DNA from 2 places in the Peribacillus sp. B-H-3 genome. Region 2 is predicted to be linked to the other one. Evidence: riboswitches for the same ligand, from Rfam matches in the RefSeq annotation. Region 2 holds a riboswitch; the other holds the start of a gene.

Region 1 (14,802 bases), 1.1 Mb from region 2:
TGATGATGAGGCATTTGGAGTTTCCGGAACACTTGCTTCTTACGCAGAAATGGGCACCCCTGTAACCTATGTCTGCCTGACATTGGGCGAAATGGGCCGCAACCTGGGCAATCCGCCATTTGCAACAAGAGAATCACTTCCTAAAATCCGCAAAAAGGAATTACAGGATGCTGCAGATGCAATAGGTATCAAGGATTTGCGCATGATGGGACTTCGTGATAAAACGGTTGAATTCGAGGACGATGAGGAGCTGACAGGAAAAATTTCCGCTATAATCAGCGAATTGGATCCTTCTCTTATCATCACATTCTACCCTGGATACAGTGTCCATCCCGATCATGAGGCAACAGGCAGAGCAGTGGTCCGTGCTGTAGAACGCATCGATGAAGCAAGCCGGCCAAAGCTGTATTGCGCAGCATTTTCAAATAATTGTACAGATGAACTCGGTGAGGCGGATATCAACCATGATGTCACTGCTGTCCAGGATAAAAAGCTGGCAGCCATGAAAGCTCACCGCTCCCAGACTGAATCCATGCTTGCCACATGGGCAGACAAAATGAAGAACAATGATCCGCAGCTTCTTTCCTGGATCCGCAACGAACGCCTTTGGACCTATCAGTGGCCCAAAAAATAATTGAGAAAAACCTTCAGGGCCCTGAACATCCAGGCTTTGAAGGTTTTTTTCTGATTGTTCACTGTGTTACCTTATAATTTATTTTGCTTTCCCCCGCCCTGCGGATTATTTTAACCGTGAGCAGCCAATTCGCTCGAATGAAGTCCGAATTGGCTCGAATGAAGCTGGATTCGCTCTAATCAATGCGTAATTGGCTCAAATTGTGAGCAAATCGGGTGCGTCCATAAAAATGGAAGTCAATAAATTTTCGAGTAAATAAAAAAAGGCTCTCTTTTAAAGATTGTTGTTTTTTGATGGGTTCTGTGAGGCAATCTCACCATTAAAGGAGGTTGATGGGAGCGAAAGGTGCGGGACTCCTGCGGTAAGTTGAGACCCCGCAGGTAAAGCCAAGTATGGTCAACGCCCGCCTTACGGAAAGCGAGCATCCTGGAGCGGGAATCCCCCAGCAAAGTTTACGAAAACAGCCTAAAAAAATAGCCTGCATGCAGCAGGCTCTAAAAAGGGGGATTACTATGAAAAATTCATCATGGTTTAAGGATAGCCCCTTTTTGCTTTTTTTATACATAAACATCATTAAAAAACATGAATCAATCAAAGCCCGCAGATGCCAAGCACCAGGAAGCTTCCGGCTGTTAGATTTCCCGGCCCTCAAGCAGGCTCAAGATAGCATGTGCTACGCCATCTTCATCATTGCGTTTTGTGACAAAATCAGCTACCTGCTGAATTTCAAGCGGTGCATTCCCCATTGCAACAGATATTCCGGCCGCCTTAAACATTGAGATATCGTTATAATTATCTCCTATGGCCATTGCCTGTTCCAGGGATTTCCCCTTGCTCTCCAGGTATTTCCCGAGAGTAATTCCTTTTTGTGCTTGCTTGTTTGTGATTTCCAGGTTCTCAAAGCCGGAAGAGCTGACTGCAAAACGATTTTTTTCAGTCAAAAATTCAGCTGTGGCATTCATTTTATTATCATCATTGGAGAATGCAAGAAGCTTCAAATACTGAAGTTCAGGATTATCATATAGTATTTCATAATTTTCCACTGATATGATATGTCCCAATGTCAGGCGCTCCATGGCATGATCTGTGGCTGTTTGCCGGTCAAGCTCTGGGTTGGCTGTAATAATGATATCAATCAATGCATCGACTGATTTCTCGTAGTTCTTGGAATACACACCTTTATTCGTGTAAATTTCAAAGTAAATTTTCTTTTCCTCAAGAGTTTTTGCGGCAAATATGACGTCCTTAACATTGAGTGTGCTTGAATAGGCAGGTACGCCGCTTTCAGAAAAAATGGCCGCACCATTTACACAAATCACCGGGCACACGATATTTGCCTCGTCCAAAGCAAACCGGGCTTCCTGAAAAGAACGCCCTGTTACAATAACGATTTCCACTCCCTCTTTCTGCGCACGCTCTATAGCTCTTTTATTTTCCGCACTTACTTTTTGCTGCTTATTTAATAATGTTCCGTCCATATCAATTGCTATCGTTTGGATCAATGAATACACCCCGCATTTTTTCTTTTGCACTGTATTAAGTTCCCCATTGTTATCTTTCAGAAACAGCTTTTATTAACATACTTCCACTAATATGCTTTTTTTACACACTATAACATATTTGTCTCCTCATCGCAGAGTTTTTTGTCCTGCGGGCACTGCTGTGTTTTCTTTTAACGCAAACGGGTACATAAAAAGTGATTAAAAATCCAAGAGATTGCGAGGAGATACTATGACGTCAAAGAAATCTTTATCAATGATGGCCGCTTCAGGAGCACTGGCCTTTTCAGCATTATTTGGTGCAGCTTCAGCACAGCCTGCCGCTGCAGCGCATGCAGAGACTAAAGAGCCTGCTATGCAAATCGTCAAAAAGATGGATGCGGATGCCATCCGGAAAAATGTAGCCATGTATGCAGCTTCTCTTAAAGGAAAGCCATATAAATATGGCGGTCAATCTCTGAAGGGATTCGATGCTTCAGGGTATATTTCCTATGTTTACACCCATGCAAATCCCTCAAAAATGAAAGTGGAAAGAACAATAGCCAAGCAATATAAACAAGGTATGACCGTTAAGTCCATGAAGGATTTAATGCCAGGTGATGTCGTATTCTTCAGTTTCAATGGAAAAGCACCTACATTTGCCGGAATTTACACAGGCAAAAACATGTTTTATGCCGTAACAAGCAAAGGCGTGACAATGGAGAAGCTTAACACCAAATACTGGTCAAAAGCATACACTGGTGCAAAGCGCTGGATTAAATAAAGCAGAACTTCGGGAGTGAATCCTCCTGAGCCCGGCTGACGCCGGGTTTTTATTTGGTCTGTGGATAGACTGGAATGTCCGTGTATAATTTCAAATAACGTTATTTGCATTTCCCCTTATTGAATTGCTGTTCGTCGAGCGGGATTTCTTTTTTTTTGCCATGAAAAGTTGTATGCTTTAGTAGTTCTGCAGATGAAGACGATTACATAACAACTAATTGATACAACGAAAGGGGTTATTTTTATGCGCGTGATGCCTTTAGAGAAACGAGAGGTTACAGCAAGCCGATTAGTACTAGGCTGCATGGGATTTGGGGGCAGCTGGGACAGCAGCCCGATATCAGATGAAGATGTTACAAAAGCAGAGCAAGCCATCGATGAGGCCCTTTCTTTAGGGATTACGATGTTTGACCATGCCGATATTTATACAATGGGAAAAGCAGAGGAAGTCTTTGGCAGAGTGCTGAATTCCCGTCCTGGTTTAAGAGATCAGATGGTTATCCAGAGCAAGTGCGGAATTCGTTTTGAGGATGAAATAGGTCCTGGCAGATATGATTTTTCAAAAGAGCATATCCTGAACTCTGTGGATAAAATCTTAAAACGTCTTTCCATTGAATACCTGGATGTTATGCTGCTTCACCGTCCTGATCCTCTCATGGAGCCTGAAGCAGTGGCTGAAGCCTTTTTACAGCTGAAATCTTCAGGAAAAGTCCGCAACTTTGGAGTCTCCAATATGAATAAAGGCCAAATGCAGCTTCTTCAGGCTTACACGGAAGAAAAGCTTATCGTTAATCAATTAGAATTAAATCTGAAAAAGCTCGACTGGGTAGATCAGGGGGTTCATGTCAACCAGGCGGCAGGAACTGGAACTCACTTTGGTGAAGGTCTGTTAGAACACAGTATGCTTCATGATATCCAAATTCAGGCATGGTCCCCGCTGGTAACAGGAATCTACTCAGGAAATGATTCTGAAAAGCTGTCTGAAGCTGATTTTAAAACAAAGGAGCTAGTGCAGAAGATGGCGACTGAGAAGGGAACGTCCCGCGAAGCAATCGTTTTGGGCTGGCTTATGCGCCACCCTGCAATGATACAGCCTGTTATCGGCACTACAAACACAGAACGAATCAGAAATTGCATGGATGCCATCGAGATGTCAAAACAGATGACCCGCGAAGAATGGTATTCCCTTTATGTATCTTCCAGAGGCAGCAGATTGCCATAAAAAGCAAGTGCCTTAAAGTTTGGCTGGGCGATACGGCTATAGAAGCAAGAAAAGGAAGAAGACAATCCTGTCTTTTTCCTTTTCTAATTTGCTAACTTTTTGAAAATTCCCCTGCCAGCGATTCAATTTCAGCTCCAATGCTGTTCTGGATTTCCTCTATTTTTTTAAAATTCATTGCTTTTACGTATATTTCCTCAAGCTTATCATGAAGAGACTTTGCTCTTGCCAAAAATGCATTTGCTTCATTCATCTTCCCTTTGTACCTTGCGGAGATATCGCTGATTGCTTCTGCATATATCTCGTCTGTACCCGGATTGACAGCCGATTTATATAAATCTATGATTTCGTCTCCCTCCCTGCTGGGGAAATATTCATGTGGTGCTGTACTGTCAAAAATAGCTATGCCAATTTCCCTTACAATGACCATGTCCAGGCTTTCAGGATCAAATCCGCAGTGGTACACCTCAACATCGAAGCCTCTCTGCTCGGCGGCAGATGCCAGCTTTTTAAGCAGGGTTGATTTTCCTGATCCCGGGCGCCCTTTAAGTAAGTACCGCTTTGGCACGTCTTCCGTTAAATTCGGAATAAAGTCCCGAGCTCCTTTAGGAGTCGCGGCACCCAGGAACCGATGCCTTACGTCAGCAGTCTTGTTAATGAAAATGTCCCCAAAGAAGGATTCCTTCCATTTAGCCGCCAGCACATTAAGCTTTCCGAAATCTGTGCTTTCTATATAGATTTCTTCCCATTCGTCATGTATGGACAGCGCCTCGGCAAATTTACCGTAAGCCGATTTAAAGGATGAACCGATTTGTTTTGTCAGTCTTACAATCTCTTCTTTTTGGGAAACCAGAAGAGCTGAATCCCAGGCAACACCCAAGTTCACATACTCCTCAACGGCCCCTGGTGCTGCTGGTTCAATGACATGCGGAGCTGTGCCATCCACAATCCCGATTTTAAAGGCAGGGATAATGACTCCATCAATTGATTCATTATCTGAAGAACAGTGAAGGTATTCAATATCAAATCCTTTTTTGACCCAATCCTCACCTGTTTTTTTCATTAATGTAGATTTACCCGTTCCCGGCCCGCCTTTTAAGATAAATAATTTTTCAAGTCCCTTAAGATTGGAATCATATAAACTATAAAAGCCTCTTGCTGTATTTCCCCCGGCGTAATAGTTTTTAATTTTACCTGTCAAGATTAAACACTCCCTTTTGTTCCGTGTTTCTCTACATTGACTAAGGTATGCAGCTCTCCCCGCCTGGGTGAATGCCTAAACGAAATTTCCGGCATGATTATGTATTAGATTTTCTTTTTCTTTAAGGCTGTTTTCGTAAATTTTGCTGCTTTGGAACAAAGGGTTGATTTCCGCTCCAGGACGCTTGCTTTCCGCGGGGCGGGCGGTGATCAGCAGCAATGTCTGCGGGGTCTCACCTTCCCGCTAATCTAAAAAACACCCTGCCTATGCCTGGTTTGCTCACTTATGAAATTTACAGGGTATCCGTAATAATATTTTTAGTCAGCTGTTTAAATTGTGCTTTTACTGCCTTTTTTAAATCTGAAGGACTTATGATAATTTGGACACCGATTCTGCCCCCGCTTACTGCCATCTTGTCCAATGCTTCAGCACGGCAGTCAATGAAGGTTGGAAAAAGCTTCTTCATTCCCACAGGAGAGCAGCCGCCCCTGATATAGCCTGTTACTTTTTGCAGCTCTTTGACAGGAAGCATTTCTACCTTTTTGGCTCCTGCAGCCTGTGCAGCCTTTTTCAAATCCAGCTCATCTTCGATAGGAACAACAAAAACATAGAAATGACTGTTTCCGCTTCGTGCAACCAGTGTTTTAAATACCGTTTCAGGAGCCAATCCTGTTTTTTCAGCAACAGATACTCCATCAATCTTTCCGTCCCCGGCATCATAGGTTTTCAAACTGTATTCCAGATTTTTAGACTCTAGAATCCGCATGGCGTTGGTCTTGGCGATCCCCAATTCCCCTCACTCCTTCTTCTCATCGCTCCGTTCCTTTCTTTTTCCGCCCCTGAATACATTTGCGCTGCGTAGATACTCCACGTCCTTCACGCCAAGCCTGTAGTTTATGACACGGGCCAGGGCAAAGAAATAATCAGATAGGCGATTTAAATACTGAAGCGGCAGCTCTGATACACTGCTATCTGCTTTAATTAATGAAACTACTAGCCGTTCTGCCCTCCTGGTTACCGTCCTGGCAATATGAATCGATGCCGCTGGCTTGGATCCGCCGGGCAGGATGAATTTCTCCAGTTCCGGCGCTTCTTCAATAAATTTATCGATGCGTTCCTCAAGATAGTCAATGCTTTCAGGAGCCAGCTTTTTTGGTGCCTTGTCAGAGACAGTGGCGAGGTCGCCGCCGCAATCAAAAAGCTCATGCTGGATTTTTTCCAGATCCTCCAGTACATCTCCAAATACAGACTGATCGAGTTCTGTTACAGCTTGTCCGATATAACTGTTCACCTCATCCACTGTCCCATAGGATTCAACCCGGATGTCATCCTTATCGATGCGTCCCCCAATTACACTTGTTTTTCCCTTATCGCCTGTTCGTGTATAAATTTTCATTTAATTTCCTCCCTATATATAGCTGATTGATTTATATATTACCTGTCCTTAGGCCCTGCCAAATCCTTAAAAACCCAGCTAGCCATATATCCTCGGCGGCGGTGCAAAACGTTTCCATTTTTTATAAAGCAATGCATGCTTCCTTTTTAGAGTTTCGCCATTTTACAGGCTAACTCCTCCGCAAACCAGTTTTTTGAAAATTTTGTATGTAAAATGACCGGTACCTATGATAGTTTAAGATTGCAGAGTCCATTGAACTGACCAAACAAAATTGTTCATAAAGAAAGGCGGGATAATCTTGCTGAAAGTCCTTCGTTATATATGTTCAATAGCAACTTTTTTATTCGCTGCATATGGGTTAATCACGAAAAATTTTGAGTACAATACTATAATGATATTGTTCATGGGTCTAACATTCCTGATTATGGGCTTAGAGGAATTTCAAAAAAAGCGGCCAGCAAATGGCTGGCTATTTATTCTTGTTTTTTTATTAACAGTATTTGTTTCCATTAAAGGCTTTTTACTAAGCTAAAGTGTGTATTCGTATTATGCATTGGAAAAAACCCTGTTTCCCACAGAGACGTTTCAAAAAAAACATCTCCAAATAATTGGAGATGCTCCAGTATGGCAGAGACTGCCTTCACAGCTCCATCAGACAGCTCTCTATGCTGTCAGCAACCAGCTCCTTTAAAGAAGTGATTTGATTTCGCTCTTTGATTTCTTTTCCTTGTTGAGTGGAAGCAACTAAAATTTCGGCCTGAAGACCTTGTTTCCCGTTTCCTGAATGTGCCCTTGCTTGTGCATCTGCACAGACAGCAACACACTCTATCATCGCTGCTTCTGATAGAGCGGCATCGATAAATACCCAGATTTCCCGCTGATCCCTCAGCTCTTCTGTACTGTGAATCATGACCGCAAATACAGAATCATTGTGTGTGCTCCCGGTGCTCACATTAAGGCGGGCAGCTTTTGTACTAGACCAATAGGTTCCTGAATCATACTCCAAGCTATCTTGAGTTTGTTCAGTCTTCATCAAAAATCGGCTATACCAGCTTATTCCGTGTTGGGTAGATACCGTTTTTAGCGGAATGGGGGATTGAAACTCAACGACACCGGGCTCAGTGTGCAGAAATTCTCTGCTCATTTTATAGCAGCCATCATTGCCGGCGGCTCTTTCAGGCATTATTACCATTTGAGGCTTATCGACAGCAGGGTGGCTTTGTTTAAGAATTTCTGTATGATATACCCTGCTGATCCGCTGTTCCTGCAGTACATGATGCGGTACAGAAAGAATGTCCATTTTTCCCTTTTCCATGAGAAGCAGCCTGTCGCAATAAAGGGCGGCCAAATTCAAATCATGGAAGATGGAAATGACCGTAAGGCCTCCTGAGGATGTCCACTTTCTCAGCAAATCCAGGAGTTCTTTTTGAAAAGAAAGATCCAGGTGATTGGTAGGCTCATCCAATAGCAAGATCTCAGGCTCCTGTGCCAGAGCCTGCGCGAGAAATACACGCTGCCTCTCTCCTCCCGAAAGCTCCTGTATGTACCGAGTCTCGAAGGAGTCCACTCCTGTATCAGCCATGGCTTTTTGAACAATTTCTTCATCTCTTTCACTCCATGACTGCAGCCATCCTCTTTGATGGGCATATCTCCCGAGAGAAACTGTTTCTTTCACCGAATATGCAAAGCTCTGATCATAATGCTGAGGCAATACAGCCACAATTCTGGCAAGTTCTTTAGCTGAATATTCATACAGGTTTTTGCCCTTTATTTCAATTCTTCCTTTTTGTGCCTTAATAATCCCGCTCAGCATTTTTAACAAAGTAGTCTTACCGCTTCCATTTGGCCCAAGTATTCCAAACAGCTCTCCCTGCTTAACTTCAAAGGATATATCCTGCAAGACGGACCGGCCTCCATAGCCGCCCTCCAGGCTGTCCGCACTCAGCATCTTCATCCCCTACTTTCTGCTCTTCTCTTTAATAAAATTACCGCAAATGCCGGCGCACCAATCAGGCTTGTAATTACTCCAATCGGCAATTCGGCCGGTGCGATAATAGTACGCGAAATAAGATCGGCCAATATCAGAAAACCGCTCCCCGCAAGCATCGAAAGCGGCAGCAGATGCTTGTGGTCGGGCCCCCAAAGAAGCCGGGCAAGATGAGGAATGACCAGACCGACAAATCCAATGGTCCCGGAGACCGCTACAGCAGCGCCAGTTAACATGGAGCCTGCAATCAGGATGATCAGCTTCCTTTTCTGCACATCCACGCCAAGATGGCGGGCCTTTTCTTCGCCAAAAGACATGGCATTCAGTTCCCGTGCATTCAGCACCAGCAATAATGAGCCGATGATAAAAAACGGAAGCAGGATCACGATATAATCCCATCCTCTCATCGAGACGCTTCCAAGCAGCCAGCCAATGATCTGCCGCAGCTCCTCCCCGCTCAAAGCGATCATCAGTGAGATGACCGCCCCTAAAAAGGAACTGAAGATAATACCCGTCAGGATAATGGTCTCAACCTTCATGGCCGGGTCAATTTTGCGCGAAAACCAAAGCACGATGAATATCGTAATCATTGAAAATACGATGCTGACAAGCGGCAATGTGAACAACCCTAAAAAAGGGATGGAAATGTTAAAGAATAATGTAAGGACCGCACCTGCAGAAGCGCCTGACGAAACACCGAGTGTATACGGATCAGCCAGCGGGTTCCGCAGCAGCCCCTGAAATGAAGCACCAGCAACAGCTAGGGAAGCCCCGACAAGCCCTGCTAAAATAACGCGCGGAAGCCTTATGTTCAACACTATATTCGTGTACATGGAATCTGTATAATCGAAGGGAAGGTGAAATACACCCTTCCCGATGATTTGGAGAATGCTTAAAAAAGGAACTGAAACACTGCCTATGGAAATACCCATGAGGGCTGCCCAAACTAAAAAAACAGCTGCAGCGGCATAGGCAAGCCCCCGATTATTTTTTAAACGTTTCCGGATAGACTGTTTTTGCAAGTTCCTCTACTCCTTCAGCAAGGCGCGGGCCTGAACGTGTCAAAAGATCTGTATTCACATCAAATACCCGTTTGTTCTTAACTGCTTTCACATCCTGCCAGCCTTTTCTGTCCAAGACCTGTTTGCTACCGCCATAAGTTGTGATAATGACGTCCGGATTATGCTTAATCATAGCTTCCTGATCCAATTTAACCCATCCATTTTGGTCTCCGGCTGCATTTTTAGCATGTATGATGCCTGTCATTTCATCCATAAAAGTATTTTTGCCTGTTGTATAGATTTCCGGTGCAGGAGACACTTCAAAAAGAACTTTCTTCTGCTCCTTAATGCCCTCCGCCTTTTTTTCTATCCCTGCTATTTTTTTCTTCATGCCGTCAATAAGCTGATCCGCTTTGATCTTTTCCCCTGTTGCCGTACCAATCAGTTCGATGCTTTGATATACTTTGTCAAAGCTTTGGGCATCATTTACCACAACAACAGGAATTCCGGCATCCTGCAGCTGTTTATGCAGGTCAGCTGCACTTTTTATAATAGATTCATGAGTCAGCACCAAATCCGGCTTCAAGGAAAGGATTTTTTCAACGTTGAATTCCATGCCGCCTATTTTTTCCTTATTCTTCACATCACTAGGATAGTTATCAAAATCAGAGACTCCCACAACCTCTTTGCCAAGGCCTAAAGCATAGGCGGTCTCTGTGTTGCTCGGAATGATGGAAACAATCCTCTTAGGTTTTTTTTCAATCTTTACTTCATTTCCGGAAGCATCTTTTACCTTCAGCGGAAATACTGCGGTTTGCTCCGTTTTATTTTTGCTTTCTCCTGAATCCCCCGTTTTCTTCTGTTCCGAGGCGCACCCTCCCATAAGCATGCCAATCAGAGTCATTAAAAACAGCAGTGAAAAGATTTTCTTCATTTTACACAACCTCCGCTTTCTTCATTTTTCCCGAAAACAAAAAAAACTCCAATAATCATTGGAGATAGCTGCATGGCAAAATATTAACCTTGTCCGCCACACACCTCCCCATCCTCGCGGGTTTATTGGTGTACAGTTACAGGCAGGTCTCCTGGCTTATGGTCATTGTCTGCAGCACCTTCCCGTAGCTTGTACAGTGGCCTATTGCTGCTTACTCCCATTTACAGTGGCGGGACCGCGCTGGCATTTCACCAGCTTCCCTTTTAAGTCTTAAGAAAGACACCCAGTACTGTTTTCACATTTATTTTGTTCATATCGATTATACACCAAACGATATTGAAAAAAAGAGATGTTTGCTGTTTATGCATGCAAATGTTTAGAAAATTCACAGAGCGGAAGTCAGGGAAAGGGATTGCATCAATCATCCGGCCATGAAATCGCTGTTTAAAAATAGAGGAAATCATCTAATAGCGCCAAACAAAAAAAGAGATTGATTGCCAATAAATCTGGCTGCTCGCCCTCTTTCCGGTCATGTCCTTCTCTATAGCCAGGATTTTATCTGTGTCCTGATGGAGTTCTTCTCAATCAGTCCCCGCTGCATACTGACTGGGCACTGACTATTATACTTTCTTATTTTTTCGTTAATAGCAGCAAGAAGAACGTCGGCTTTATCTTGCTCAACCGCTTCTTGCAGAAGATGTCTTATTTCCTGCTGGAGCATTACCCAGGGAGGCAGGTAGCCTGCATTTTTTGCTGTATTGACGAAGTTATCATACACATTTCCCGTAAAAAGCTTTTTGGGTAAAGGCTTTCCGTATCCTGGGTTTGATTTTAATCCGGCTTCATCTCTTTCATATTCTCTAAAAATCTCTGACATTAAGTCTCTTGGGCCTTCATTATTGGAATTCATGTCATCCCTCCTATTTCGGCTTGCTTTCTCTCTTGAATTATACCACCCGCCTTCTTGCCGGAACGCTGAATTATCTGAAAATTTTGTGTCAAAAAAAGCAGCACCCTTATTGGGTATGCCGCCTTCATCTATTGTTTCATCTTAATATATTTTTTTATCCTGGTAAAATTCAGTGCATATAGCACACCGCCAAATGCCAGTATGCCAGCAAGAACTCCGATAATCACAACAATTAATTCATTCACGTAAGTCGCTTTTGGAAAAAACAAAGCTATCAAAAGGCTTTTCAGCGCTGACACGACAAGTACCATAATGGCTGTGGAAGCGATGAGACTTATGAGCCTGAATTTTATATTTTTGAGATTGATGCCGATATTTCTATTTATAACGATGATATTTACAGTCAGAGATGTAAGATATCCAAAGTATGTTGCAATGATGAATCCGGACTCAGGATAGTAGTTTGGCAGGATAAAGTTCAAGGCCAGCTTAACAATGAGACCTGCTGCAAGACCAGCGATTGCTTTTTTTTGCTGATTCACTGTCTGAAGAATGGATGTTGTAACACCATAAATGGCAATAAGGAGCCCTGCCGGAGCGTAAACCTTCAAGAGCCCTCCCCCCATTTCAGGAGTTGCATTAGGAAACATAATATAATAAAGAGGCTCTGCTAAAGCAAACATCCCAAATGCTGCCGGCAGCATAATGGTCATCAGCACCAGGAAGGACTGATTCATTTGCTTTCTCATCAATTTATAATTTTTGGAAACAAAGGATTTCGTCATATTCGGGATGATTGATACACTGAGACCTGTCGTGATTGAAACCGGAAGCAATACAAGGACCTGGGCATATGAAATCACGCCATTAATGTCTTCAGCTTCATGCTGCTTAAAGCCGATATGCATTAAAATCCTATTAATCGAATACGAATCAATATTCTGATATAGTGGCAAGCTCATTCCCATCACAACAAAAGGAATCGAATGCTGAATAATTTCCTTGAAAATTTCCCTGATGGAAATATCCGGGCTGCCCTCTCTTGTCACAACTGGTCTGAAGATATGGTCCCTTCTTTTCCAAACCTGTTTAATGAGTACAGCAATTCCAAAAATAGCTCCGATAAACGCAGCAAAGGTGGCGACTCCCACTGCAGCAGTTACTGACAGATGCAGGATTTTTATTGTGACAAAAACTCCTGCCAAAATAAAAATAACCCTTGCAATTTGTTCCACTACAGTACTTACAGCTGGCGGGCCCATCGTCTGGTGCCCCTGGAAATAGCCGCGGAGAAAACTCATCGGCGGGACAATAATCAAGGCAAAGCTCACTAGCTTAATATTAAAGATGACACTTTCCAGCGAATTTCCGCTGCTGCTGTCATTCACAACGATCCTGGCCATTAAAGGGGAAAGCATATAGAGAACGAGAAAGGCGGTAAATCCAGAAGCCAGCATTAAAAGGATGCCTGATTTAAAAATTCTCTGCACCACATCCTGCCGTTCCAATTCATTATATTTAGATATCATTTTGGAAATGGCAAGCGGAATGCCCATAGTTGATAAGCTGATCATGATGGCATAGGGTCCATAAGCATATCTGTACAGCGCGTTCCCTGTACTTCCGATCATCATTCCAAGCGGTATCATATAGATAAATCCGAGAATCTTGGAGATAAAGGATGCAGAAGAAAGCTGGACTGTACCTCGCAATAATTTATTGGCCATTAATTGTACTCCCATTTATATCAAATAAGTGCATGTGAAAACAAAACCTGCGTATCTAAAATAACACTTGCTTGGCTAAATTCCAAATGAATTATTTCACTTCATAAAAAAACTTTATATGTAAAACATGCGAGCAGCCTATTTACTTTTGAAAACGAACGTTTTATAATTTAGTTAAATAACTAAATACTTAATTGAAATGACCAGGAAGGGAAGAATTTTTTGTTATGAACGATGCATTTAAAGCCCTGTCAGACGCCACAAGAAGGAAAATCCTCGAACTGCTGAAAGAGGAGGACTTAAGTGCAGGAGAAATTTCAGATCACTTCAGCATGAGTAAGCCAAGTATTTCTCAGCATTTAAAAATCCTAAAGAATGCCGGGCTCGTTAATGATGAAAAAAAAGGACAATTCATCGTGTATTCATTAAACACCACCGTCTTCCAGGAATTAATCAGCTGGGCTTTTAATTTTGTAGAAAAAGAGGAGAAGTGATTGTATGAAAAAGCACCTTATTCCAATTGTAATTATAGGAGCTACTGTCATGCTTTGGCTCATTTTTTACCGGGACCTTCCCGGAAAGATTCCCGTTCACTGGGGCACAGACGGAGCGGACGGTTATGGAACCAAATTGGATGCGATGTTAATGAATACAGGCATGATGATTCTGCTCTATGTCATCCTTGTTTTTAGTCCAAAACTTGATCCGAAAAAGGAAAATTACAAGTATTTCTCAAGAAGTTACGGAATCATCACCTACTGTCTGCTGATGTTTTTCTTTTTCATCAATATGTTTACCATTTTATCCGGTCTTGGCTATCAGCTGCCAATGAGCCATCTTGTCACTATTTTTGTCGGACTATTGTTTATAGTCATCGGAAACTACACAAACTCAGTGAAACCTAATTATTTTGTGGGGATTAAGACACCTTGGACGCTGAGTAATGAAACAGTCTGGAAGAAAACCCACCGATTCGGCTCCAAAACCTTTATGATTGCCGGGGTTTTATTGATGGCTTCTGCCTTCTTGCCTGCTTCACTTATCGGATCAGTCATGATTCCAATCATCCTGGCAGTCGTCCTGCTTCCCATTGTTTATTCATACTGGATTTTCAGGAAAACAGTAAACTAATCAAAGAAACAGGGTCCCGAGTTTAACGGACCCTGTTTTTATGATTTATATTTCAAAGCGGGCTTGCATAGTAATCGATGCTTCTTGCTGTTACAAATCCGCACGATTGATATAAATGCAATGCTCCTTCGTTCTGTGCGGCCACTTCAAGAGAATTATATTTTTTCTTTAACACCTCTTGTGTGTATTGAATGCTCTGCTGCAGGATTTGCCGTCCGTAGCCTTTGCCTCTCAGCCTTTCCATAACACTGAAACCATATATAAAAACATTGTCCTTCTCAAGCTTCAAACCGATTTTACCGACCGGCATCCCCTCTATTTCGGCAATAAGTGTAATATCATTGCTATTTTCCATCCTGTTTTTTAAGAACTCCTCCGCTTCCTCCCTTGATATGGAAAAC
Region 2 (14,802 bases):
AATAATTCTTTCCTTTACGAAACATATTTAAGTTCTTTCAAAATAATTTATCTTTTCCTAAATTAAGCACTGCAGGCAATTCTGTTTCTCTAGACTCACCTAAACTTCTTATATTACTATGGAAAAGCAGTTAATTATTATTGGAGTTGATCGATTTTGGATGTAAGAGAATCCTTGGCCCATAAGGTGGCATGGATAAGTCTTGTAAGCAATATTATCCTGATGCTTGGAAAGATTTTAATCGGCTGGTATGGAAACAGTGATTCCGTTTTTGCAGACGGTATTCACTCTGCAGCTGACGTCTTTGCATCAGTTATTGTCCTCATTGTCATAAAAATTGCGAGTAAACCTGCTGACGCAGAACACCCATACGGCCATGGAAAGGCAGAGGTAATTGTTTCGTCTATTGTGGGTATGATTCTTTTAGTGGTTGCATTATACATTGCATATGAAGCCCTGACTGGATTTCTTCATCCGGTATCAGCGCCAAGCATTCTTGCATTATGGGTAGCGTTAATCTCCTATGTTTCTAAATTATTCTTATACCGATACTCCTTTAAAGCAGCTGATGAGCATAACAGCAAAGCAATAGAAGCAATTGCACTGGATCATAAAGCTGACATTGTTGCGTCGCTGGCCGCTGCGATAGGTGTAATTTTATCAATAATTGGAGGAGCTTACGGCTGGCACTTCCTGCTTTATGGAGATAAGCTGGCCAGTATATTTGTTGCCTATCTTATTTTCCGCATTTCAAAAGAAATGATTACAGAATCGTATGATATTCTTCTTGAAAGAAGTATTGATGGGGAAACACTGAAGGGCATAGAGTCCATTATACTTACGTTTAAGGATGTAAAGCGCATTGACAAAATCCGTGCGCGCGAACAGGGACATTATATTTTAGTGGACGCGAGGATTTCTTTATTCCATGATAAAACCATTAAAGAAGGCCATGATATAACAAAGGCAATAAGAGATGAAATCATGAAGCAGTATAGTGTGATTAAAGAGGTATTAATCCATGTCAATCCCTACTATCCTGAGGATTCCCTGCAGGATGATGAAAAGAATAAAAATAATGATCAGTTTTAAGCAAAGTCATACATAAGAAAAAGACCTTCACATTTGCCTGAAGGTCTTTCTCTTTTTTTGACGTTTGAAGGTGCAGCAAGCCTATTTTTTATTAAATAAATACAGGGACACCAAAAGAAGCAGGATGGCTGTAATCCTTTTAGCATCAAGAGAAATCTGATTTCCTCCGAGGAGCCCCAGATGATCGATGACGGCCCCAGTGATGATTTGCCCTGCAATAACCGCGACCAGTGTTTGTGCAACGCCTATGCTTGGAACGGTGAAGACCATCACACTTACATAGAACGCCCCAAGAAGCCCGCCGATTAATTGCCATTTTGGAACGGCAGAAACTGCGGAGACGTGCCCTTTGCCAAAGAATATCAAAACGAAAAATAAGGCGAGTGCCCCAATGGCGAATGAAATGAAGGAGGCCTCGATTGCCCCTGTTTTCTTTCCTAAGCCTCCGTTAATTTGCGACTGGAAGGCAATGGCGATTCCGCCAGCTAAAGCAAGCAGCGGGAATATAATTTTCATGTCTTAAAACTCCTTTGCGAAAAATTTGGATATTCAGTGTACTGCCTCCCAACAAAAAGGAGTGTATGTATGGAGAAATTATACTCCATCACGATAAAAAAAGGGAATTTTCAACTCATGAAAAAATACACCATTGCAGGGTCTTCACTTTTTGAATGGCTCTTTTCTTAAAGATTGTTGTTTTTGGCTATGTTAAAGGTTAAGGTTGATTTAATAATGCACAAAAAAATGAGCTGGAAAATATCTCCAAGCTCATTTTTTACTAAAGCACCCGTTACTTTAAGTCCACTTTTTCACAATCTCTCTGAGTATCATAAATTCTTAAGAATCTCTAAAACACTGGCTTAATATTGTTTGCTATAATAAAACATAGATAATTGTAATCTAAGAGGTGAATCAAAATGTATTGGACTCCATTATTTGAAAACGATGTACCAGTAGCACACTTCTGCTCTTAGTGGAGTGAAGGTGACTACATCTCTCCGTTAGGGGCATTGTCGACCTAATCAAAAAAACGGAGGGTACAAAAAATGAAAAATACCTTAATAGGTTCTTTATATTTAATACTAGCTTCAAGTATTTGGGGCGGAATGTACGTTGTTGTTAAAGTTGTAGTATCGGTTATACCTCCACTGGAACTTGTGTGGATGCGATATATAGTAGCTATTGTTGCACTTCTCATTATCGGCTTTATAACAAAACAAAAATGGCGAATCGAAAAACGTTATTTCTTAATTATCATAGCCATTGGAATCATTGGTAATGCCATTTCAATCGTTGCTCAGGAAACTGGTACTATGCTATCCACAGCACAAATGGGAGCCATTATAACTTCTTCAACACCAGCATTTATGGTTATTTTTGCTCGCTTAATCCTTAAAGAACGGATGACGTTAAGAAAGGGAATCTCCGTTTGTTTAGCGACAATTGGAGTATTTCTCATTGTTGGAATTGGCGATGTGAATATGTCCGGTACACTTGGAGGTATTGCACTTCTTATTGCAGCTTTAACCTGGGCACTCATGTCTGTACTTGTAAAGCTTTTGCCTAGTGATTACTCACAAATTGTAGTAACCACTTATTCTATCTTGGTAGCATTAATTAATTGTGCTGACTCCTTTTGTTTTGCCAAGGTTACACGAAATTAATATCTCTCAACTGACTCACCCGACCATTTGGAGTGGACTCTTGTATTTGGGTATTGTTTCAACAGCAGGTGGATTTCTACTTTGGAATCGTGGATTACAAATGCTTAACGCCTCAAGTGGAGGAATATTTTTCTTTTTTCAACCCGTGGTTGGAACATTACTTGGATGGCTTATACTAGGAGAGAACATAGGTTTAACGTTTTGGATCGGCTCTATCCTAATTCTCACAGGTGTTTTATTCGTTATCAACGAGAAAAAATAGTATTTAGAACCCCTTCAAATTGTATTTGAAGGGGGTTTTGCTTGTTTAACAGCATTAATCATAAATTCGGCTTATTAAACTAAACTGCTGCGTTAGTTTAAGTGTAACATTTTACAAGCAATACCACCTTACGAAAAAACAACCCTTACCTTTAACATAGCCTTGTTTTTTAATGAGTTCTGTGAGGCGATTTCATATTAATGAGGTTGATTGGAGCGTAAGGTGTGAGACTCCTGTAGGATTAACGGGAAGGTGAGACTCCGCTGGCATTGGTGAGGATGCTCACCGCCAGCCCCGCGGAAAGCGAGCATCCTGCAGCGGAAATCAGCCACTTTGTTCAAAAGCAACAAAGTTTACGAAAACAGCCTTTTGAATTATGGCTAAAGTTCCGCTTTACGGAAAAAATAAGCCAAAACGTATAGGAGGTGCTGAGGTGAAAGAGCCTATTAATGGAAATAGGGAAGAAGCCGAGAATTTGATTCAGCTTGCAGAAATGATCAATACGGGTGGAGACAGCGGAGAAATAGATGAAATTGCAAGCCGCAAGAAACATTTAACCTGCAATGAGGAACTATTCAATAAAGAGCTTCGTGCGATTGCTGATGATGCAGAAGAGTGAGATGGCGGAGCATGAAGAAAAGCTGGCAGCAGAAGGAGCCGGCTTTTCTTCTGTGTAAAAAAGAAAAGACCTGAAAAAAATGATGGAGCTGCATCCTCTATGATTTTTTTGAGCTCTTTACATTCTGCTGCATGAATCGTTTAACATAATCCTGACATATTGGTCTGATATCCTATTTAAAAAGGATTTTTTAAGTATGAATAAGCTGGGCTGTATTGGCACTGGCTGTGTATTTTTATATTATGGTATGTGAGGTGAAAATCAAAATGAAGAAAGTTTTGATTATAGAAGATGAACAAGCCATTTCTATGGTACTGAAGGCTTATCTGCAAAGAGATGGCTTCGAAATTTTTCAGCACTACGAAGGAATTGGAGCCATAGATGTTTTTGAAGAAAAAAAACCTGATCTTGTACTTCTGGATGTGATGCTTCCCGGGAAGGATGGCTGGCATATATTGAAGGAAATACGGCAAAAGAATGCATGCCCAGTAATCATGCTTACTGCGCTCGGAGATGTGGACTATCGTTTAAGCGGCTTTAAGTCAGGTGCGGATGATTATATTTCCAAACCATTCATAGCTGAAGAAGTCGTCGCAAGAGTTCATGCGGTTTTAAGAAGATCAGCAAGCAGTAGCAGCACAAACACCGCTAATATTAGGCAATACGGCAATTTGCGCGCTGACTTCAGTTCATATACGATTCAGTTGAATGGCGAAGAAATTAGTCTAACCCCAAGAGATCTTTCATTATTCTTATTTTTGGCAAAAAACCCCAATCAAATATTTACCAGAGATCAGCTGATTGATCAGGTTTGGGGCATGGATTATGACGGAAGTGACCGCGCTGTTGACCTGGCGATTAAAAGAATAAGAAAGGCATTGGAAAAATGGCCGGCGGCTGAAGGCGAAATAAAAACTTTACGGGGGATGGGGTATCAATTAAGTGTCAGCGAAAACTAAAAAAAGAACAACTCTTGTAAGATATTGGACAACTAGATACCTGATTACATTGGTTACAGGCTTAATGGTGCTGTCAATCTTTTCTGCATGGTGGATGGAGCACACAGCTTTGCAGTACAGACTAAGTTTACTGAAATATCTCGCCGATGAAACATCTGACAGGGTTATCAAGGAAAATGGAAAAATGGTGGTGGGGCCTGTCCTTTCTGGTATTGTAGAAGAAAGGGAGAAAATCCTTCATCTTAATAAACCGCCTATTATCTATATCACAGATACTCAAGGCGAGATTATTTATACAATGCCGCAGCTTTATATAGCTAAAGGGGACGACCACCTTCCCAAAATAATCATAAACAGCAAGGAACCCATACAAAAGGTGAAAATCAGGAATGAAAATCAGGTTTATGTTGTCAAATCGGCCATAGACCGTAACGGCAAAAAATATGGCTGGGTTGTGATTGCACAGGAAGAGAGTACATTAAAGGAACTGAACCAGGATCATGGGCTGCTTGCAGTTATGATGGGAGGACTTCTTATTTTGGGGTGGGGAGTGATTTACGTTCTCTCCAGAAGGATTTCCAAACCAATTCAAAAGGTGGCAAACGCTGCTGTCCAGATCCGCCAGGGCAATTATGATATTCAATTAAAGGAAGAAGAGCCAAAAGAAGAAGAAATACATGAATTGATAGAATCGTTCAAGGAAATGACCAACAGGCTGAAGCAAAATGACAAGCTGCGTGCCGAGCTGTTTGCAGGAGTGACTCATGACCTAAAAACACCGGTTACGTCAATTAGCGGACTGATTCAGGCAGTAAAGGATGAAGTAGTAACAGGGGAGGAAAGCAAGGAGTTCCTCACAATATCTCTGAAGGAAACACAAAGGCTGCAAACAATGATAGAAGATTTACTGGATTATAACGCCATGGCTGCTGGTTCATTCAAGATTCGTTTTGAAAAGGAAAATCTGAACAAATTTCTTCAGGAAATAGCTTATCAATGGAAAATGACGCAAGATGATCAGGATTTTGAACTGTCTGTGAATCTGCCGGAAGAGATAGTCACTGCAATGGTAGATCGGCTGAGGCTTCAGGAAATCATCATAAACTTACTGAATAATGCCAGGCAGGCGCTGATGCAGGATGGAAAAATCGAAATCAGCTTATACAGTGTAAGCAAAGACCGTGTATGCATTGATATCCGTGATAACGGGCGCGGCATTCCGGATGAAGAACAGGATTTTGTATTCGAACCTTTTTACAGAGGGGAGAAGAAAAAGCTGAGGGTGCGCGGACTTGGTCTTGGCCTTCCATTCAGCAAGATGCTCGCTAAAGCCCAAAAAGGAGATCTGAGCCTTAAAGGCAGCAGCAGCGAGGGTACCATATTCACTATATCGCTATTGAAATCAAAATAAAGAAATCGGGCTGCCCTTTTGATGGACAGCCCGTCTGGTTGTTTGAAGAGGGTTTTGCTGTTGTCTCTGATCAAGCGCTAATCAAATATTTCTTTAAGTGGGAGCGGTGCTTAGTGAAATGGTGAACATGATAGTTAGGATTTAAGCATTAATAAGGCTGATAGCCCTCCATAACTGAACATGTCTTACCTGGCGCGGCAGGAATCGTCCCATTTCCTCTTCATTATAGCCAGTGTGAAGATTTTTTTCGTCAAATATAATCGGACGGCGCAGCAAGTCGGGATTTTTTTGAATGATGCTGCAAAGCTCATTTAATGGTGTATTATTAATATCGATTTTCATGTTCTTGAATTTTTTTGAGCGGGTAGAGATAATTTCATCAGTACCGCCTTCAGTTTTTCTTAAAATTTCTTTAATTTCGTTAACTGATAGAGGCTGTGCATATAAGTTTCTTTCTTTATAAGGAATATTGTTCTTTTGCAGCCAGGATTTTGCCTTTCTGCATGCAAGACTGCTTGGTGTAGTATAAATGTTTACCATTAAGATCGACTCCCTTATCATTTTTTAGCTATATCGCATTAAATAATTATTTGTATTTGTATATTCATCTGATACTAGTTACTTTACAGAATGATTGTGTCAGCAATATGTCAAGGAAAAGACATTTTAAAAAAAGGCAGAAAAAAAAAGAGCGGGGAATTGGAGTATAATGTTGAATGTGAAGTCTTATTTAGAAGGTTTTTGTTAAAATCATTGCTGATTTTGTTTATCGGTGTGAATCCGCGTGACTCCGGGGCGTATTAGTGTATAAGGCAGGGCGGCGGGAGGCTTGGCCGCCGGGACTTTTGCTTCTGGAGCGGAAATCAGCAGACAAGTTATCAGAGTCCTTTAAAAACAGTAATTTATATGCAAGGAGAATAAAAAATGGATAATCATTTAATGATAGAAAGTAATGGCTGCAGCAGTTATGACAGCTGATTTCTGGCTTCCTGTAAAGATTTCTATTCAAGTTGCTGCCATTTCGGGGCTTGCTGTATTTTGCATAGGAACGATGGCAGCAAGGTTAATGGCAAATAAGAAGTTCAGGGGGAGCATTCTCCTGGAAACTCTTTTCTTGCTTCCTTTAGTATTACCGCCCTCGGTAGTCGGGTTCTTGCTTATCATTTTTTTCGGGAAAAACAGTCCAGCTGGCCAGGGAATTGAATGGCTATTTCACCAGCCGATTATCTTTACATGGGCTGCAGCAGTGATTGCCTCCATTGTTGTAGCGTTTCCGCTGATGTATCAATCAGCTAAAACAGGATTTGCAGGGATCGATTCTGATATCGAAAATGCTGCAAGAGTGGATGGCGCAAATGAGTATAAGGTTTTTATATTCATATCTGTGCCGCTGGCCATAAAATCCATCATTTCAGGGGGGATCTTAAGTTTTGCTAGGGCCCTTGGAGAATTTGGCGCAACTTTGATGTTTGCAGGCAATATTCCCGGCAGGACACAGACAATGCCGACTGCTATTTATATGGCTATTGATTCAGGAAATATGGAAATGGCATGGATGTGGGTAGGAATAATGATCGTGATATCTTTTATCATGCTGCTGGCGGTGCATATTATCAAAGATTAAATTACGTGATGCCATGAAAAATCGCAGGTTTATATAGATAAGAGCTGCTAGTAAATAATGCAGTAGTGAATGGGTGGATTTGAAGTACTGTATGGTATAATCAACAGACAAATGAACTGAATGATGAAATGAGGAAAACTGTGTGCTGACATTTGAAGAAAAATTGAGTATTATTGAATCCTTTCCTGAACTGGAAAGAAAGGATGTCTCTCTTGGAAGAGTGAACTTTCATTATGAAGAAAGCGTGCATGAAAAGAAAATAGTCGTGCAGCATTTACACCCAAATGGAAATGGATTTGTCTACGGAGGGCATTTGCCAAAAGCAGCAATAGATCGCAAGGGTTATGTGAATATCCGTGATTATTCAGAATCGGAATTAAGGGAGATCATAAAAAAGAGTATAGGCTATCTTTCAGAGATTCATGAAGAGAAAGAGCAAGAGGATACGTACACCGATTTAGAAGGAGTTTGGACAAAACGGGGACAAGAAGAACTATCTCTGGTAAAAGAAGATTTACTGTGGAATATTTATTCCGGAAGCAATCTTGAAGATTGTTTTGAATCTCCTATTGAAGCTGAAAGGTACTTGAAAGAGGAAGGCTTCAGCAAGAAAGATTAAAGGCGAAAGAAGCAGAAAATAAGCGGAATTTGTCGTTAATAAATTTTCTGATTTTCTTGTTTTTTTAAGAAAAATCATGTTATACTATAGTCAATTATTTTTGTTCGGATTAAAGATTGATAGAAGGAAGTACATGTTACATGGTTTCCTCTTGAGACGTTATCCTAGATCAAGAATAGTAATATAAGGATTTTTTTCCAAACAGGAGGAAATACACATGGTACAAGGTAAAGTAAAATGGTTTAATGCAGAAAAAGGTTTCGGTTTCATCGAAGTAGAAGGACAAGACGACGTATTCGTACACTTCTCTGCTATTCAAGGCGAAGGCTTCAAAACTCTTGAAGAAGGCCAAGAAGTTTCTTTCGAAATCGAGCAAGGCGCTCGCGGACCACAAGCTGCTAACGTTCAAAAATAATTGAACTTTAAAAGACTCCCATTTGGGAGTCTTTTTTTTGAAAATCATCGATGATTTTCCTATTTCTATAGTTCATCAAAGCCATTATCAACAGAATTAATCTTCGTATATTGTCTTGATTTCTGCTCGAAAAAGTCGGACCTGCCCTTATCCGCATCCTCATAGGCTGCAATCCATTTCATCGGGTTTTGCCGATAGCCCTCAAAGGGCTTGCCGAACCCCAGCTGGCTGCAGCGGACGTTAGCGTAAAATTTGATATATGCCTCCAGGTCCTTCATCGAGATGCCATCTATTTTATCTCCAATGATATGCTTCCCCCATTCGATCTCAAGGCTGGCGGCTTTAATAAAGGTACTGCTTACAAACTGTTCAAATTCAGCTGTTCTGCATTCCGGAAATTCCCTCAGGATTTCCTGGAATATCTTCACAAATAAATCCACATGAAGCTGCTCATCCCGGTTAATATAATTAATCATCGTCGATGTTGCGACCATTTTTTGGTTTCTTGCGAGATTATAAAAAAATGCAAAGCCGGAGTAAAAGAACAAGCCTTCCAAAATAACATCAAAGACAATGGATTTAAGCAAGCTTTCAACACTGGGCTGCTCTGCAAAATCCTTATAGCCATTCATGACAAACTCGTTCCTGGAGACAAGGACGGGTTCACTTCTCCAAAACTCAAAAACTTCTTCCTGCTTCTTTGCTGTAACCAGACTGGATAAGACATACGAATAAGAATGATTGTGAATGACCTCCTGCTGAGCAAGTATAATCATCAAGGCGTTCAGGCTTGAATCTGTAAGATAATCTGCTACACGGCCAGCGTAATCAGTCTGAATGCTGTCCAGCAGTGCAAGAAGTCCGATTATCTTAAGAAAAGCTTCTTGCTCAATCTCTGTTAACTGGCTGAATTGCTTGATATCCTGTGACATGTTAATTTCAAAAGGCGTCCAAAAATTCCCGAGCATTCTTTTATATTTTGGATACGCCCAGTTAAAGGCGGTATCATCCCAGTTTAAGATATTGGAACTGCGGCCGTTTATAATGGAGGTTGACTTGTTGGGGGCACCATCATCCATAAGGGCACGTTTATTTACTTTGATTTTCATGAATTACACCTCTTCTTTTTTCATGTATATCCTGAAGCTTAACTGGAGCAAGAATCGCAATCTTCCAGATCACTTGATGTAGAGCGGATATAATATGTTGTTTTAAGACCTGATTTCCAGGCTTCCATATGATAGTTCAGCAGTTCTTTTGCTTTAATGGTGTTTTTAACATAAATATTGAAAGAAATAGATTGATCAATATGGCGCTGCCTTGCTGCATTTTGTTTAATGCTCCAAAGCTGGTCAATATGGAATGAAGATTTATAGTACCACGATGTTTCGCTGTTCAGGTCTGGAACCGTAACTGGGATTTTATAATCCTTTTTCTCTTCGGAAAATACCTTCAGGAAAATAGGATCAATGCTTGCAGTGCTGCCGGCTATAATAGAAGTGGTTGCATTTGGGGCGACAGCCATTAAGTAGGCGTTGCGGATGCCGTTTTTCATGACGTCCTGCTGCAAACCGGGCCAGTCCAGATCAGAATCGCGGTTTAAATAATCCCTTTTAGTAAAATATTCGCCAGTTTCCCAGTCGGAATGGCTGTAAACCGGGTATACTCCTTTTTCAGCCGCAAGCTCCATGCTCGCTTTGATTGTTAAGAATGCGATTTTCTCATAAAGCGCATCAGCATACTGAACAGACTCCATGCTTTCCCATCTTATTTTTTTCAGGGCAAGCAAATGGTGCCAGCCGAATGTTCCGAGGCCAATTGCCCGGTACTTTTTATTAGTCAATTGGGCTTGGGGAACAGGAATGCTATTTAAATCTATTACATTATCAAGCATACGAACCTGAATGGAAATCAGCCTTTCCAGCACATTGCCTGTTACTGCCTTTGCCAGATTTATAGATGATAGATTGCAGACCACAAAGTCTCCAGCCGTTTTGACTGTGATGATTTTTCCATCTTCTGTGTACTGCTCATGAATGCTTGTGGCACTCTGATTTTGGGCAATCTCCGAGCAAAGATTGCTGCAGTAAATCATGCCGGCGTGTGAGTTCGCATTTTTCCGGTTCACTTCGTCACGGTAAAATAAGAAAGGTGTGCCTGTTTCAAGCTGGCTTTTCATGATGCTTTTCATGATTTCAATTGCCGGTATTTCGATTTTTGAGAGTTCAGGGTTCTCGATGCAGAGTCTGTATTTTTCCCGGAAGGTTCCAGAGCCCCGCTGTTCATCATAAAAATCTTCGAGGGAAAATCCCATAACTGTCCGGACCTCATGCGGATCAAAAAGGAACCACGAGGAACGGGATTCGACTTGTTCCATGAATAAATCCGGCAGACAGATCCCAGTGAATAAATCATGCGTTCTGTAGCGTTCATCTCCATTGTTAAGCTTGGAATCCAGAAAGGGGAAAATATCCTTATGCCAGACATCAAGGTATACAGCAATGGCGCCCTTCCTCTGGCCGAGCTGATCTACGCTTACTGCAGTGTTATTAAGCTGCTTCATCCAGGGAATAACACCTGATGATACTCCTTTAAACCCCTTAATAGCGCTGCCTCTGCTCCTGATTTTACCGAGATAAACACCAATGCCGCCGCCGGATTTAGATACATTGGCAATATCGGTGTTGCTGTCATAAATGCTTTGAAGGCTGTCCTCAACAGTGTCTATGAAGCAGCTTGAAAGCTGTCCATAATTTTTTCCGGCATTTGCAAGAGTAGGAGTGGCAGCGGTCATAAATAGATTGCTGAGTGCCCAGTAAGCTTCCTTCACGTATTCAATTCTTTTTTCTTTTGATTCATTTGCCATAATCGTCATAGCAATAATTAAGAAGCGCTCCTGTGGCAGCTCCTGAATTTTTCCGTCAAAGTCTTTTGCTAAGTATCTGTCAGACAATGTTCTCAATCCTATGTAGGTGAACAGCTTATCCTTGTCTGGATCCAGCAGCTTTCCAATCTCTGTAATTTCTTCTTTTGAATATGAATCGATAAGCAAGGGGTGGAAAATCCCCAGACTGCTTAGATGGCTGATGAGGCTGTACAGAGAACCATAAGGTGCATCGGGACTATAGTTTCTGCTTGCAGCTGCCTCACTGCGCAGGAAGTTCAGGTACACTCTTGCACATACAAAAGTCCAGTCAGGTTCGATTTCTGAAATTAAGGAAAGTCCTTCTAAAATGATGAAATTAGCGATTTGTTCTTTGGAAATCCCGGTTCGGCCAAAGAGGATTTCCGTTACCCTTTCTTTGAAGTCCTCAGTTTTCAGGAAAGGAAAATCACGAAGAATTTCATCGAGGGAAGCGACTGCCTCCTTTTTCAATTCGTATTCCTCGTGCACGGATAGATCTTCAGCAGATAGTGCCTCTTTCATCTTGTTTTCCTCCTTTTGGATATAAAAAAATCCGCTCATGAATTGAGCGGATCAAACGATGTGATAAAAGAGAAAATGAAGACGGTGCTTTTAACCCATCGTTTCATCACCTCAATCCCCGAAGAATAAGAAACTTGGCAGGCAATAGGCAGGTCTCCTGGCTTATGTTCATCCTACTCTGAGTCCTTCCCGTATGAAAACATACAGTGGAAATCTCATTTCGTCACATTTACAGTTGCGGGGACAGCTCCGGGTTTACACCGGATTCCCTTTTCAGCCATTTCTGGCACCTATGCTGCGGTTCTATATATAGTTTTATGTATATGTTCATGTTCCATATCTAGTATATTGACTGATATAATCGTACGCTAACTTTATGGAAATATCAACTATGAAAATGATAAGAAGTTTTTTTAATTTTGGCTGTTTTCTTAAAGATAGCTGTTTTTATTGAGTTCTGTGAGGCAATCTCATTGTTAAATCAACTATCTTGTTCCATAAAAGCAAAGTTTACGAAAACATTGGCAGGAAAATGGCAGCAGCCAAATTTCTGTCAAAAAGAGAAGGGGAAACTTGAAAAAAATTAATAATTAAAGGACAATGAAGTTGTGATAAAATAGATGGAAAAGCTGTGCACCAAATTTGGGAAAGAGCTAAAATTCAATCAAGAACAAAAGGAGTAATAACGTGGAAAAAATATTAGTGTTCGGACATAAAAATCCAGATACAGATACAATTTGTTCAGCCATTGCTTATGCTGATCTGAAAAAACAGCTGGGCATGAATGCAGAACCCGTCCGCCTTGGTGAAATTAACGGAGAAACTCAATTTGCATTAAGCCACTTTAATATGGATGCACCGCGTCTTGTTGAGGGAGTTTCAGCTGAAGCGGATACTGTCATTCTGGTTGACCATAATGAACGCCAGCAAAGTGCGGATGATATCAATAAAGTACGGATTCTGGAAGTAATCGATCATCACAGAATTGCAAACTTTGAAACAAGCGATCCGCTATATTATCGGGCTGAGCCTGTTGGCTGTACAGCAACGATCTTAAATAAGATTTACAAAGAAAACGGCGTCAGCATTTCAAAGGAAATTGCCGGTCTGATGCTTTCTGCGATCATTTCAGATACTTTGTTATTTAAATCACCTACCTGCACGGACCAGGATGTTGCCTGTGCACTTGAATTAGCAGCAATTGCAGGAGTTGAAGCAGAGAAATACGGTCTGGACATGCTGAAGGCAGGAGCCGATTTAAGTGATAAGTCCATTGAACAGCTTATTTCGCTGGATGCAAAGGAATTCCAGATGGGGAATGTCAAAGCTGTAATTGCCCAGGTTAATGCTGTGGATACGAATGATGTTCTATCACAGCAGGATGAGCTTGAAAAAGCCATTTCTCAAGTCATAGAAGAACGCAGCCTGGATTTATTCCTGTTTGTGGTTACAGATATCCTGAACAATGATTCTGTTGGCCTTGCACTGGGCCGTTCAGCAGAATCTGTTGAAAAAGCCTACAATGTAACTCTTGCAAATAATACGGCAGTTTTAAAGGGAGTAGTTTCCCGCAAGAAGCAAATTGTTCCGGTATTGACTGAAGTTCTGACTGCTAATTCTTAAGATTAATAAAAGGGTGCATCTCGGTAAATGAGATGCACCCTTTTATTAATTGGGCTCCGCTATAGCTTAAATCTAGTTATGCCTGATGGCACATGAAGCGAAATTAGCCGGTTTTTTTTCTTAGTTAAACATTATCATTTTTCCAGATTGAGGCGCAGAGCGCAATTCTCATTCACTGGATGAATGGTCTTTTGTATCTTCCTTATCCCGTTCTTCCTGATTTTCCATTTTAATATCTTCCAATGGAAGTTCATCAATTGGCATAACAGTTTGATCTCTTTCCAGCTGTGTTTCTCGATCTTCTTTAAATGCCTTGGATTTTTCGTTTCTTTCGTCCAGGTACTTTTCTTTATCCTTATTAGTGCTCATAGCATATCTCTCCTTTTTAATGCGTTTTTTATCTTTTCCCCTATAAAAAATTGTCAAACACATCGTGCCTGCTCATTGATTGTTTTAGCAGGCGTTCACGGGCTAATAAAAAAATCATTGGAAGATATACTAGAAACAGGGAAGGCAAAGGGGTTTTTTGCATCCGGAATAGAGGTATACCTAAGGAGGAAGGAAGTGTTGGTGCTGGAATTTGTATTTATTCTTTTATACTTTGCGATCATTGCACTTGTTATAGAAATATCCGTGATTCTTTTTAATATGACAGGAATGAAGACAAAGGTGTCACGGTTTCAGGTGATTTCCATGCTGACTGGCACCGGATTTACAACAGATGAATCAAGTGCCATCATTGATCATCCAATTCGCAGAAAAATAGCTGCATTTCTAATTTTATTCGGAGCCTTTTCACTTGCAGTCATCATTTCATCCGTGAGTACCATCCTGTCTGATGATCTCAGGATACATGAACTCTCCATTATTTGCGGAGCATTGCTTGTCCTCCTTTTTATCGGCAAAACAAAATGGATTCAAAAACGCTTTGAAGGTAAAGTTACGAAGGAAATGGAGCAAAATTATCAAATGTATGAGCGTCCAATCAAGGACATTCTTTTTTTGGATGAAAATGATCTGGTGACCGACCTGGCGATTAAGGAAGGAAGCCCTTTAATCGGAAAAAGGGTGGGAGACATTCTTTCGG

Evidence for each region. A riboswitch is a leader RNA that binds a small molecule or an ion and turns the genes downstream of it on or off. The one in region 2 is predicted to bind cobalamin.
Region 1: it holds a riboswitch for cobalamin, as region 2 does, so the genes downstream of both, ACN6MY_RS01140 (ABC transporter substrate-binding protein) here and ACN6MY_RS06780 (ribonucleoside-diphosphate reductase subunit alpha) in region 2, are expected to answer to the same signal.

What each region holds. Positions count from the first base shown of each region.
Region 1 covers NZ_CP183879.1:250,686-265,487, forward strand. Annotated here, with positions in the region: gene bshB2 (bacillithiol biosynthesis deacetylase BshB2) at 1-634, shown strand, start outside; gene ACN6MY_RS01095 (Cof-type HAD-IIB family hydrolase) at 1,267-2,166, opposite strand; gene ACN6MY_RS01100 (C40 family peptidase) at 2,366-2,896, shown strand; gene ACN6MY_RS01105 (aldo/keto reductase) at 3,140-4,117, shown strand; gene ACN6MY_RS01110 (PRK06851 family protein) at 4,209-5,315, opposite strand; gene ybaK (Cys-tRNA(Pro) deacylase) at 5,608-6,105, opposite strand; gene ACN6MY_RS01120 (cob(I)yrinic acid a,c-diamide adenosyltransferase) at 6,112-6,711, opposite strand; gene ACN6MY_RS01125 (DUF3953 domain-containing protein) at 7,136-7,243, shown strand; gene ACN6MY_RS01130 (heme ABC transporter ATP-binding protein) at 7,352-8,665, opposite strand; gene ACN6MY_RS01135 (FecCD family ABC transporter permease) at 8,662-9,720, opposite strand; gene ACN6MY_RS01140 (ABC transporter substrate-binding protein) at 9,683-10,633, opposite strand; cobalamin riboswitch at 10,757-10,935, opposite strand; gene ACN6MY_RS01145 (DnaJ family domain-containing protein) at 11,175-11,543, opposite strand; gene ACN6MY_RS01150 (putative polysaccharide biosynthesis protein) at 11,672-13,270, opposite strand; gene ACN6MY_RS01155 (autorepressor SdpR family transcription factor) at 13,498-13,764, shown strand; gene ACN6MY_RS01160 (SdpI family protein) at 13,769-14,401, shown strand; gene ACN6MY_RS01165 (GNAT family N-acetyltransferase) at 14,454-14,802, opposite strand, start outside.
Region 2 covers NZ_CP183879.1:1,360,944-1,375,745, forward strand. Annotated here, with positions in the region: gene ACN6MY_RS06725 (cation diffusion facilitator family transporter) at 154-1,092, shown strand; gene ACN6MY_RS06730 (DMT family transporter) at 1,174-1,608, opposite strand; partial or broken gene ACN6MY_RS06735 (DMT family transporter) at 2,139-3,018, shown strand; gene ACN6MY_RS06740 (hypothetical protein) at 3,452-3,637, shown strand; gene ACN6MY_RS06745 (response regulator transcription factor) at 3,904-4,596, shown strand; gene ACN6MY_RS06750 (HAMP domain-containing sensor histidine kinase) at 4,580-6,007, shown strand; gene spx (transcriptional regulator Spx) at 6,149-6,547, opposite strand; gene modB (molybdate ABC transporter permease subunit) at 6,975-7,631, shown strand; gene ACN6MY_RS06765 (hypothetical protein) at 7,774-8,250, shown strand; gene ACN6MY_RS06770 (cold-shock protein) at 8,468-8,665, shown strand; gene ACN6MY_RS06775 (ribonucleotide-diphosphate reductase subunit beta) at 8,731-9,774, opposite strand; gene ACN6MY_RS06780 (ribonucleoside-diphosphate reductase subunit alpha) at 9,813-12,092, opposite strand; cobalamin riboswitch at 12,222-12,401, opposite strand; gene ACN6MY_RS06785 (manganese-dependent inorganic pyrophosphatase) at 12,780-13,715, shown strand; gene ACN6MY_RS06790 (hypothetical protein) at 13,884-14,084, opposite strand; gene ACN6MY_RS06795 (TrkA C-terminal domain-containing protein) at 14,280-14,802, shown strand, end outside.